Regions from separate parts of the Cytobacillus sp. FSL R5-0569 genome, predicted to be linked through region 1. Evidence: riboswitches for the same ligand, from Rfam matches in the RefSeq annotation. Region 1 holds a riboswitch; each other region holds the start of a gene.

Region 1 (2,202 bases):
TGAGAAAAATATTGTCATTCATACTGTATGAGGTGAATCGCCTGAGACATGCGATCAACAAAGTATATGGTAAAGGAATAAAGAATGGTTCTTTGATAAGCAGTTTAACTTCACACTTTTCACCCTTTATAATGCAAATCGTAATAAACCTACGTACATTGTTTTAACGCTTGCGTGATATCAGCCATCACATCTACAGGATCCTCTAAGCCAACAGAAAGGCGGATCATTTCGGGACTCACACCCGCCTCCGCTTGTTGTCCAGGTGAAAGACGAGCATGTGTTGTACTCGCTGGATGAATAATGAGCGTTTTCGCGTCACCAACATTTGCTAAATGTGATACCAGCTTTAGTGAGTTGATAAACCTTTTAGCTGTACTGATTCCCCCTTTGATGCCAAATGTAAAGATTGCACCTGCCCCACTCGGAAAATACTTTTTCCCGAGATGATATTGTGGATGGCTTTCTAACCCAGGGTAGTTCACCCAAGAAATATGAGGTAACTCTCCTAACCGTTTAGCCAAAACTTGTGCATTAGCGACTTGCTTTTCTACTCTGACACTTAATGACTCCAGACCTTGAATAAATAACCAGCTATTGAAGGCAGACAGCGTTGCCCCTAAGTCATGGCCAAGTTCAAATCTTGCTTTAAGAATAAAAGCTTTTTCCCTAGAAATTTCAACATAGCTGCGATTACCAATAGCAGGCTTTTTCTCATTAAAGGAAGGAAATCTTTCGTTACTCCATTCGAATCTTCCTCCATCTACAATCACCCCACCGATTGCCGTACCATGTCCACCAATAAATTTAGTTGCTGAATGAACGACTATATCCGCGCCAAATGCAAGTGGTTTTAGTAAAAATGGCGTAGTAAATGTATTATCTACTACTAATGGTAGGCCGTGACGTTTCGCTATCTCACTTAACTTTTCTAAATGTGCTACCTCCATATTCGGGTTGCCAATTGTCTCTGTGAAAATCGCCTTTGTCCTTTTATTAATTTTTCCTTCTAAAGATGTAAAGTCCGTCCCATCAACAAAATGAACATTGATACCGAATTTACTAAACGTTTCTGCAAATAAATGGTAGGTACCACCATAAAGAGCCTGTGTAGAAACTATCTCATCGCCTGCTCTTGCAAGTGTTAAAAGGGCAATGGAAATCGCTGCTTGCCCAGATGAAACAGCAAATGAGGCTACGCCACCTTCTAACTGTGCCATTCTCTCCTCAAACACTGCATTGGTTGGATTTGCATTCCTTGAATAAATAAAGCCAGGCTCTTGCATCTGAAATAAGCTTGCTGCATGATCGGTATCTTCAAACACATAGGATGAAGTCATGTATATTGGTACGGCTCTCGACTTTGTAACAGGATCTGGCACTTGCCCCCCATGAAGCGCTATTGTATCAAACTGGTGATGATTCATTTTTCATTCTCCTCTCACATTTCACTTATAATAAACAAACTCGACTCGGAACCATCTATCAGTGATGAGCTTTTGAGTATGCCAGCACAATGGTTGTTTTTTCATAAATTGAATTTGAAACATCAATTTTTTATGTCCAACACCTTTTTTCAAGAGCAGAAAAAAGACCACTTTCAATAAAAAGAGATTGTACTCTTCCATCGAAAGCCGCCTTTAGTCGTCTAATCGGCATAGATAAAGCCCCTCTTGCTAAAGAAGAGGGGCTCACGATATATCGCCATATCCTCAACTTATCTATCTTGGAATTAGCACCGTTACCTAGTTTTGGTCGGTTGCTGAGGCTTCAAAGGGCCAGTCCCTCCACCTCTCTTGATAAATTGAATTTTTTAAATTTTAAGAGTTATTAATTATTAATCAGAATAACCTTATCATCCGGCGCTGTCAACAGCTTTTTATAATAAATCTTTTATGCAGCACAAAGTCTTTCTTTTGCTTTTATTACTGACACCCAATATTCAACTGGAGATACAAAGGATTGCAAATAATTCAGCTCTTTATTATACATAAGAGCCTCCACTAAAAGATAAACAGACGTATCATTTAAATCGTTAACAATCATATCAAGCAAAGTTGCTTTCATATTCATAATATCTTCATAATCATCGATGATAGCTAACTTATCATCTAAATATGAAAGAAAAGCTTGTAAATGAACAACCTCTTCTTGTAATTCCTTCCACCCTTTATCCTCAGCTAATACGTTTACATAATTAAC
Region 2 (2,202 bases), 1.1 Mb from region 1:
TTCACCTTTACGATATTTACTTCCTGGATGACCACTCGGTAAAAGGGGCGAGCCATGAGTAAAAAGCTTTTCTCTTAACGTACCCTTTTTGTATTCCTTTTTATATAAACCACGTTCTTGTAGAATCGGAATAACAAGCTCAATAAAATCTTCCAAATCTGCTGGCGTTACTAAATGATTTAAATTAAAACCATCGACACCAGAGGCTTCAAACTGATATTGAATTTGGTCTGCTACTTCTGATGGATTGCCGACAATTATATTGTCTCTATCTAATCCTTCTAATTTTGAAATCGCTTCTTTAATCGATAGTTTTTTCTTCGCATCTTTCGTTAATGAAGCAGCTTTATAATGCCCATGCTCTGTAGCTTTAAATTCAAATGGGTTATCTAACTCATCCTTTGTAAATTCCGCAACATTATAACCGCTTGCGCCCCCAAACTGTGCTTTCGCTGCATCTGCACTCCATAATTGGTTGTATTCAGCAAATTTCTCTTCCGCTTCTTCAGTTGTCTTACCTACGATGACTGTTAGGAAAGTGAATATTTTAATATCTTCCGGATTCCTGCCATATTCTTCCGCTTGTTTTCGAATATCCTTTGTATAATGTCTTACTCTTTCAGGTGTTGGCCCACCTACAAATACACATTCTGCATGTTTTGCTGCAAAAGCACGTCCTTTAGGAGAAGTCCCTGCTTGATATAAAACAGGTGTTCTTTGTTGTGACGGTTCTGTTAAATGCGGTCCTTCGACATCAAAATATTCTCCTTTATGGTGAATTTCATGGATTTTCTTACGGTCGATTAATACCCCTTGTTCTGTATCTTCTATCACTGCTCCATCTTCCCAGCTTGATTCCCACAGTTTATAAACGACATCCATATATTCATCGGCAATTTCATAACGCTTATCGTGTTTGATCATATCTTTGAAACCAAAATTTCTTGCTGCATTAGGAAGATAAGAAGTAACGATATTCCATGCCACTCTTCCTTTTGTCAAATGATCTAATGTGGAAAACCGTCTTGCCTGCCCAAAAGGTGGCTCATATGTTGTACTCACCGTTAATGCAAATGACAGATGCTCTGTCACTGCTGCCATAGCAGGGATGACAAACGCCCCATCATTAACAGGAAACTGTAATCCATCGTTAATTGAAGGTTCTTTACTTTCTTTATACGTATCATAAACACCTAATACATCCGCAAAAAAGACAGCATCGAATTTTCCCTTCTCGAGTGTTTTGGCTAATTCCATCCAATAATTAATATCTTTATAGGCACGATGTCGTTTGGAATCTTTATGCTTCCATAGCCCATGAGAATTGTGCATTGCACTTGTCATTTCAAATGCATTCAATATCATTTGTTTTTTATAACTCATACTGCCATTACCTCCTCTAATACTTCTACAAAAGAAGCATAATAATGTATTTATCAATTGTGCTAAGAATGTTTATCGCTTTTGGTGGTCCAATCAGCCATAAAAAAACCTCTTCCAAAAAGGAAGAGGTAACGTACGCTCATAAATATTTCATTCTCTTCCTATCTTTCAAGCTAAATGCTAGCTTGCTGGAATTGGCACAGTACTTGCAATGCTAAGTCTGTTGCCGAGGCTTCGTAGGGCCAGTCCCTCCACCTCTCTAGATAGTGGTTATTTAATTGATATAGTTACTCTAAAATATTTAGAATCTTTTGTCAACATGTTTTTTAACTTATGCTTCCTGATTTTCTAGTACCTTTTTCTTAAGAGCACGTCGCAGTATCTTTCCTGTTGTATTCTTCGGCAATTCTTCTAAAAATTCTATAGAGGAAGGAATTTTGTATTTGGCTAACTTTTCTTTACAATAAGTCAATAAATGTGCCTCTGTTAAATTTTCAGTTTTAGGTACAATATAGGCTAAAACTTTTTCTCCTGTATTCTGATCAGGTACACCTAAAACAGCCGCTTCTACAATGTCAGGATGGTCATAAAAAACCTCTTCTACTTCCCTTGGATACACATTATAGCCACCAACAATTATCATATCTTTCTTACGGTCAACAATGTAGAAGTATCCTTCTTCGTCCCTCTTAGCTAAGTCACCTGTATATAACCAATTTTCCTTTAAACAGGCAGATGTTTCTTCAGGCATTTTGTAATATCCTTTCATAACGTTAGGGCCTTTCACAACAAGCTCCCCTACTTCACCTACAGCGACCT
Region 3 (2,202 bases), 210 kb from region 1:
ATGTCGATTAAACGTTTGTGTGTACGCATTTCGAATTGCTCACGAGAATCTTTATATTTATGCACCGCACGAAGAATTGTGTAAACTGACTTTTCAGTTGGCAATGGGATTGGACCAGATACAGCCGCACCAGAGCGTTTTGCAGTTTCAACGATTTTTTCAGCAGATTGATCAAGAATTCTGTGATCATAAGCTTTTAAACGAATACGAATTTTTTGTTTTGCCATTATTTTCCCTCCTTTTCGCCTATTTTCATATAGACATTCTCCGTGAAAATTTCCCACACACTCGCCATGGCAAAGCGGCCGGGTGTGTCAGCAACCTTTCACTTCATCGCAGTCAAAGACCAACATTGTCTATTATACAGAAAAGACATAACAAATGCAACTATTGATTGCGTTTCTCTCTGTTCTGCACACTTTTAACATTATAACTGCTGTTAATAGTGTTTTCAAGTATATCTTCCTCTTTACATCATTTTCTAAAAAAGCACTTATTTAATTACTTATTTTTAAATTTTCTAAATTTTTATTTGACAAACATAGACTCATTCATGTAAATTTTAGTCAATAAAATATTTTTTATTTCTTATCATGAGAGGTTGAGGGATAGGCCCGATGACACCTCAGCAACCATCAATAGTGAACACTATTGAAAAGGTGCTAATTCCTACAAGCTATACGCTTGAAAGATGAGAAGATGACTATGATAATAATAGGCCTTCTTCTTGAGGGCCTTTTTTATTTTCTCTTTGGCTTCTCATCCATTGAATTCAACAAAATATGAATTGAAGGAGTGAGACCTTTGAACTTCCTTGAAAAAATGAAGAACCAAGTATTAATTGCTGACGGTGCGATAGGAACACTTCTTTATTCTTATGGTACGGATACATGTTTTGAAGAGTTAAACCTCTCAGCACCGGAACAAATTCAGCACATTCATCAAGCCTATCTCCATGCAGGTGCTGATTTAATTCAAACAAATTCCTATGCTGCGAATTATTTAAAATTGAAACGGTATGGCCTAGAGGATTCAGTCAAAGAGATTAATAGCGCGGCTGTAAAACTGGCACGATCTAGTATTCAACAGCACCAGGCATATGTGCTTGGCACAATTGGAGGTGTACGAGGATTAAACCCCCTCTCTATTCCTCTAGATGAAATTAAACGTAACTTTCGTGAACAGCTATACTGCTTATTGTTAGAAGGCGTAGATGGGCTCCTTCTTGAAACATATTATGATTTAGAAGAATTAGAAACGGTTCTCTCTATTGCCCGGAAAGAAACGGATATACCTATAATTGCCCAAGTGTCTTTACAAGAAATCGCTATATTACAAAATGGGACGTTAATTAATGACGCCTTAAAAAGGTTAGAAGCTAAAGGGGCAGATGTTGTCGGGGTAAACTGCCGTTTAGGTCCACATCATATGTTAGAGACACTCTCCTCCGTTGAATTACCTCAGCACGCGTTTCTCTCTGCATATCCTAACGCGAGTCTACCGGCCTATATCGATGGTACGATTCAATATAAGGAGAGTGAAGACTATTTTAGAAAATCAGCGAAGTCCTTCCTTAAGCAAGGTGTTCGACTGCTTGGTGGTTGCTGCGGAACGACACCTGGCCATATTAAAGCATTTGCAGACGAAGTTAGGCATGCTGTACCAATTATTGAAAAACACGTAACAAATAAAAGGAAACCTAAAATAGAGAGAATTACAATCGAACGCACCAATACCCCGTTAGAGACACTTGTACAAGAAAAACGCACCATCATCGTCGAACTAGACCCACCTAAGAAGCTATCAACTGCTAAATTTTTTGAAGGTGCCAGAGCCTTAAAAGATGCTGGGGTTGATGCAATCACACTCGCAGATAACTCTCTTGCGACACCACGAATCGCAAATGAAGCCCTAGCACACATCATCCAAAAGGATACAAACGTTCGACCACTTGTCCACCTCTCCTGTAGAGATCGAAACTTAATCGGCTTACAATCACATCTCATGGGTCTTCATACATTGGGGTTGCATGATATTTTAGCCATTACAGGGGATCCGGCAAGAGTTGGTAATTTCCCAGGCGCTTCATCTGTGTTTGATTTATCTTCCTTTGAATTAATAGAAATGATTAAACAATTTAATGAAGGAATTTCCCCTTCAGGTTCTGAACTTGGTGAAAATGCCGTCTTTTCTGTCGGGGCA
Region 4 (2,202 bases), 3.5 Mb from region 1:
GCTACATGTGCGAACAGCTCAACCGAATTAATAACCTTCGCACCTGCTTCACGCCCACCAGATATGCCAAAAACGACAACTGCCCCTGCACCTTTAGATAAATATTTGTCTGCTAATTCTTTATTAGGATGGTTGTCATCGCCCGGATAAAGTACCCAATTAACAGCAGGATGATTATTTAAATATTGCACAATTTTTTTCGTATTAGCAATATGTTCTTTCATTCGAACCGTTAACGTTTCTAAACCTAACGTAAATTGGAAGGCGCTTTGTGCACTTAGTGCTGGACCTAAATCTCTTAGAAGCTGCACTCTCGCTTTAGTAATATATGCTACAGGGCCCAGTGCCTCACTATATACTATATCGTTATAGCTTGTATCCGGCTGACTTAATCCTGGATACTTCTCTGAGTTCCAATCAAATTTACCACCGTCAACAATGATCCCCCCCATTGTCGTCCCATTCCCAAGTAACCATTTCGTAGCAGAATGAACAACAATATCTGCGCCATGCTCAATCGGCCGACATAGATAAGGAGTTGCAAATGTGTTATCAACCACTAACGGCACACCATGTTCATGGGCGATATTTGAAACTGTTTCAATATCTAGTACTTGTAAACTCGGGTTACCAATGGTTTCGGCAAATACAGCTCGTGTCTTCTCATTGATTGCTGCTCGTAGTTCCTCTTCATTATTAATATCGATAAGCCTAACGTTGATGCCGTACTTTGGTAAAGTGACTGTAAATAAATTATATGTACCTCCATATAAATTAGAGGCAGCTACAATTTCATCACCCGCTTGAACAATATTAAGAAGAGCTAAGTAAATGGCTGCTTGCCCGCTTGCTAATGCTAATGCGCCTGTTCCCCCTTCTAACAATGCAACTCTTTCCTCAAACACAGTAACCGTTGGATTATGAATACGAGAATAAATATATCCTGTTTCTTTTAAGCCAAATAAGTCTTGCGCATGCTCTGTATTCTGGAATTGATAAGCATTATTTTGATAGATTGGGACCGCTCTTGCCCCTGTTACTGGATCAGGTTTTAGCCCACCATGAACACCAATTGTTTCAAATCGAAGTTGCTTTTCTTTTTCTGCCATTTTACATCTCTCCTCTTTTTTAAATTGGAAAGAAAAGACGACCAAAAACCCTCTTCACAAAGAAGAGGGTTTATCATCTCTTCTTATCTACCAGAGCTTTTATGCTCTGCTGGAATTAGCACCGTGTATCAAACAACCGGTTGCCGGGTTTCATAGGGCCAGTCCCTCCACCACTCTCGATAAGAATATTTAATTTTCTAATTATTCTAAGGATAGAATAACAACCTTTTTTTGGGAAGTCAATCTTTTTTTAGGACATTTGATGTATTTATGATTATTTTTGATTTAATACGAAAATGGCATCTAATTTTAATAATTGTCTAAAAGTCGACTTAAGGATGATATGCTTTTCATCCACTTGTTTCTTTAGACTCGTACGCCCTTGAAGCAAAGAATGAAAGTGGTCAGCAGTAGTTTGAATGTTTATATGATAATTTTTCAATGGGCGAGTATGTTTAATTAGCAGCCTTTTACGGTCTAATGTCAAATACATTAGATTTTGTTCTAATTCTACTCGAATCCTTATAGGTTCCTTTAACATCATTAAAATATGATCATTTACTCTTAAAGATTGATTAAAATGATAAATGAGTTCCTCTATTGAAACCACCCCCAGCCCGCGTCTTATATTCTATAATTCTGTTCCAAGAAATGATTTCCTTCTCCTAACTATCGACTTTAACTGACAGAACATTTATTTCCAACAATGTTCACAACCTATTTCCCGAGAAATATGTCAAAAGCTAGACTTATCGACAGAAAAAAGAAATATCCCATCGATTCATCTTCCTAGAATGAGTGAGGGGTGTAATTAAACATTTACGCAACCCCCCTTGATTAAAAGCATAAGAAAACCACTTATTCCTAAACAATAAGTGGTTTTAAAATTGAGACTGTAATTCATATGATTGAATTTGTTCAAGTAAATAAGGTACTGAATGGAAAGCATAAAGCTTATCAACTAACTCTCCTTTTTTAAACACAAGTAAACACGGTACACTTTCAATTTCATACTTTTCTGCCACTGCTGGCAAAAAATTCAGGTCGGCTTTACCTATAGGAAGGTTCTGCAACAGTTGCTCAGTAATTGTTA

What was found. Region 1 has a riboswitch for S-adenosylmethionine ahead of MKX78_RS01925 (O-acetylhomoserine aminocarboxypropyltransferase/cysteine synthase family protein). Riboswitches for the same ligand answer to the same signal wherever they lie in the genome.
Region 2: it holds a riboswitch for S-adenosylmethionine, as region 1 does, so the genes downstream of both, MKX78_RS07780 (LLM class flavin-dependent oxidoreductase) here and MKX78_RS01925 (O-acetylhomoserine aminocarboxypropyltransferase/cysteine synthase family protein) in region 1, are expected to answer to the same signal.
Region 3: it holds a riboswitch for S-adenosylmethionine, as region 1 does, so the genes downstream of both, MKX78_RS00700 (bifunctional homocysteine S-methyltransferase/methylenetetrahydrofolate reductase) here and MKX78_RS01925 (O-acetylhomoserine aminocarboxypropyltransferase/cysteine synthase family protein) in region 1, are expected to answer to the same signal.
Region 4: it holds a riboswitch for S-adenosylmethionine, as region 1 does, so the genes downstream of both, MKX78_RS19825 (O-acetylhomoserine aminocarboxypropyltransferase/cysteine synthase family protein) here and MKX78_RS01925 (O-acetylhomoserine aminocarboxypropyltransferase/cysteine synthase family protein) in region 1, are expected to answer to the same signal.

Annotation. Positions count from the first base shown of each region.
Region 1 is NZ_JBBOWW010000001.1:356,136-358,337, reverse strand. Features, by position in the region: gene MKX78_RS01925 (O-acetylhomoserine aminocarboxypropyltransferase/cysteine synthase family protein) at 150-1,427, opposite strand; SAM riboswitch class I at 1,715-1,806, opposite strand; gene MKX78_RS01920 (hypothetical protein) at 1,894-2,202, opposite strand, start outside.
Region 2 is NZ_JBBOWW010000001.1:1,498,363-1,500,564, reverse strand. Features, by position in the region: gene MKX78_RS07780 (LLM class flavin-dependent oxidoreductase) at 1-1,383, opposite strand, end outside; SAM riboswitch class I at 1,542-1,653, opposite strand; gene MKX78_RS07775 (fatty acid--CoA ligase family protein) at 1,715-2,202, opposite strand, start outside.
Region 3 is NZ_JBBOWW010000001.1:141,310-143,511, reverse strand. Features, by position in the region: gene rpsJ (30S ribosomal protein S10) at 1-227, opposite strand, end outside; SAM riboswitch class I at 586-698, shown strand; gene MKX78_RS00700 (bifunctional homocysteine S-methyltransferase/methylenetetrahydrofolate reductase) at 805-2,202, shown strand, end outside.
Region 4 is NZ_JBBOWW010000001.1:3,896,067-3,898,268, forward strand. Features, by position in the region: gene MKX78_RS19825 (O-acetylhomoserine aminocarboxypropyltransferase/cysteine synthase family protein) at 1-1,109, opposite strand, end outside; SAM riboswitch class I at 1,190-1,295, opposite strand; gene MKX78_RS19830 (hypothetical protein) at 1,384-1,719, opposite strand; gene MKX78_RS19835 (thioredoxin family protein) at 1,991-2,202, opposite strand, start outside.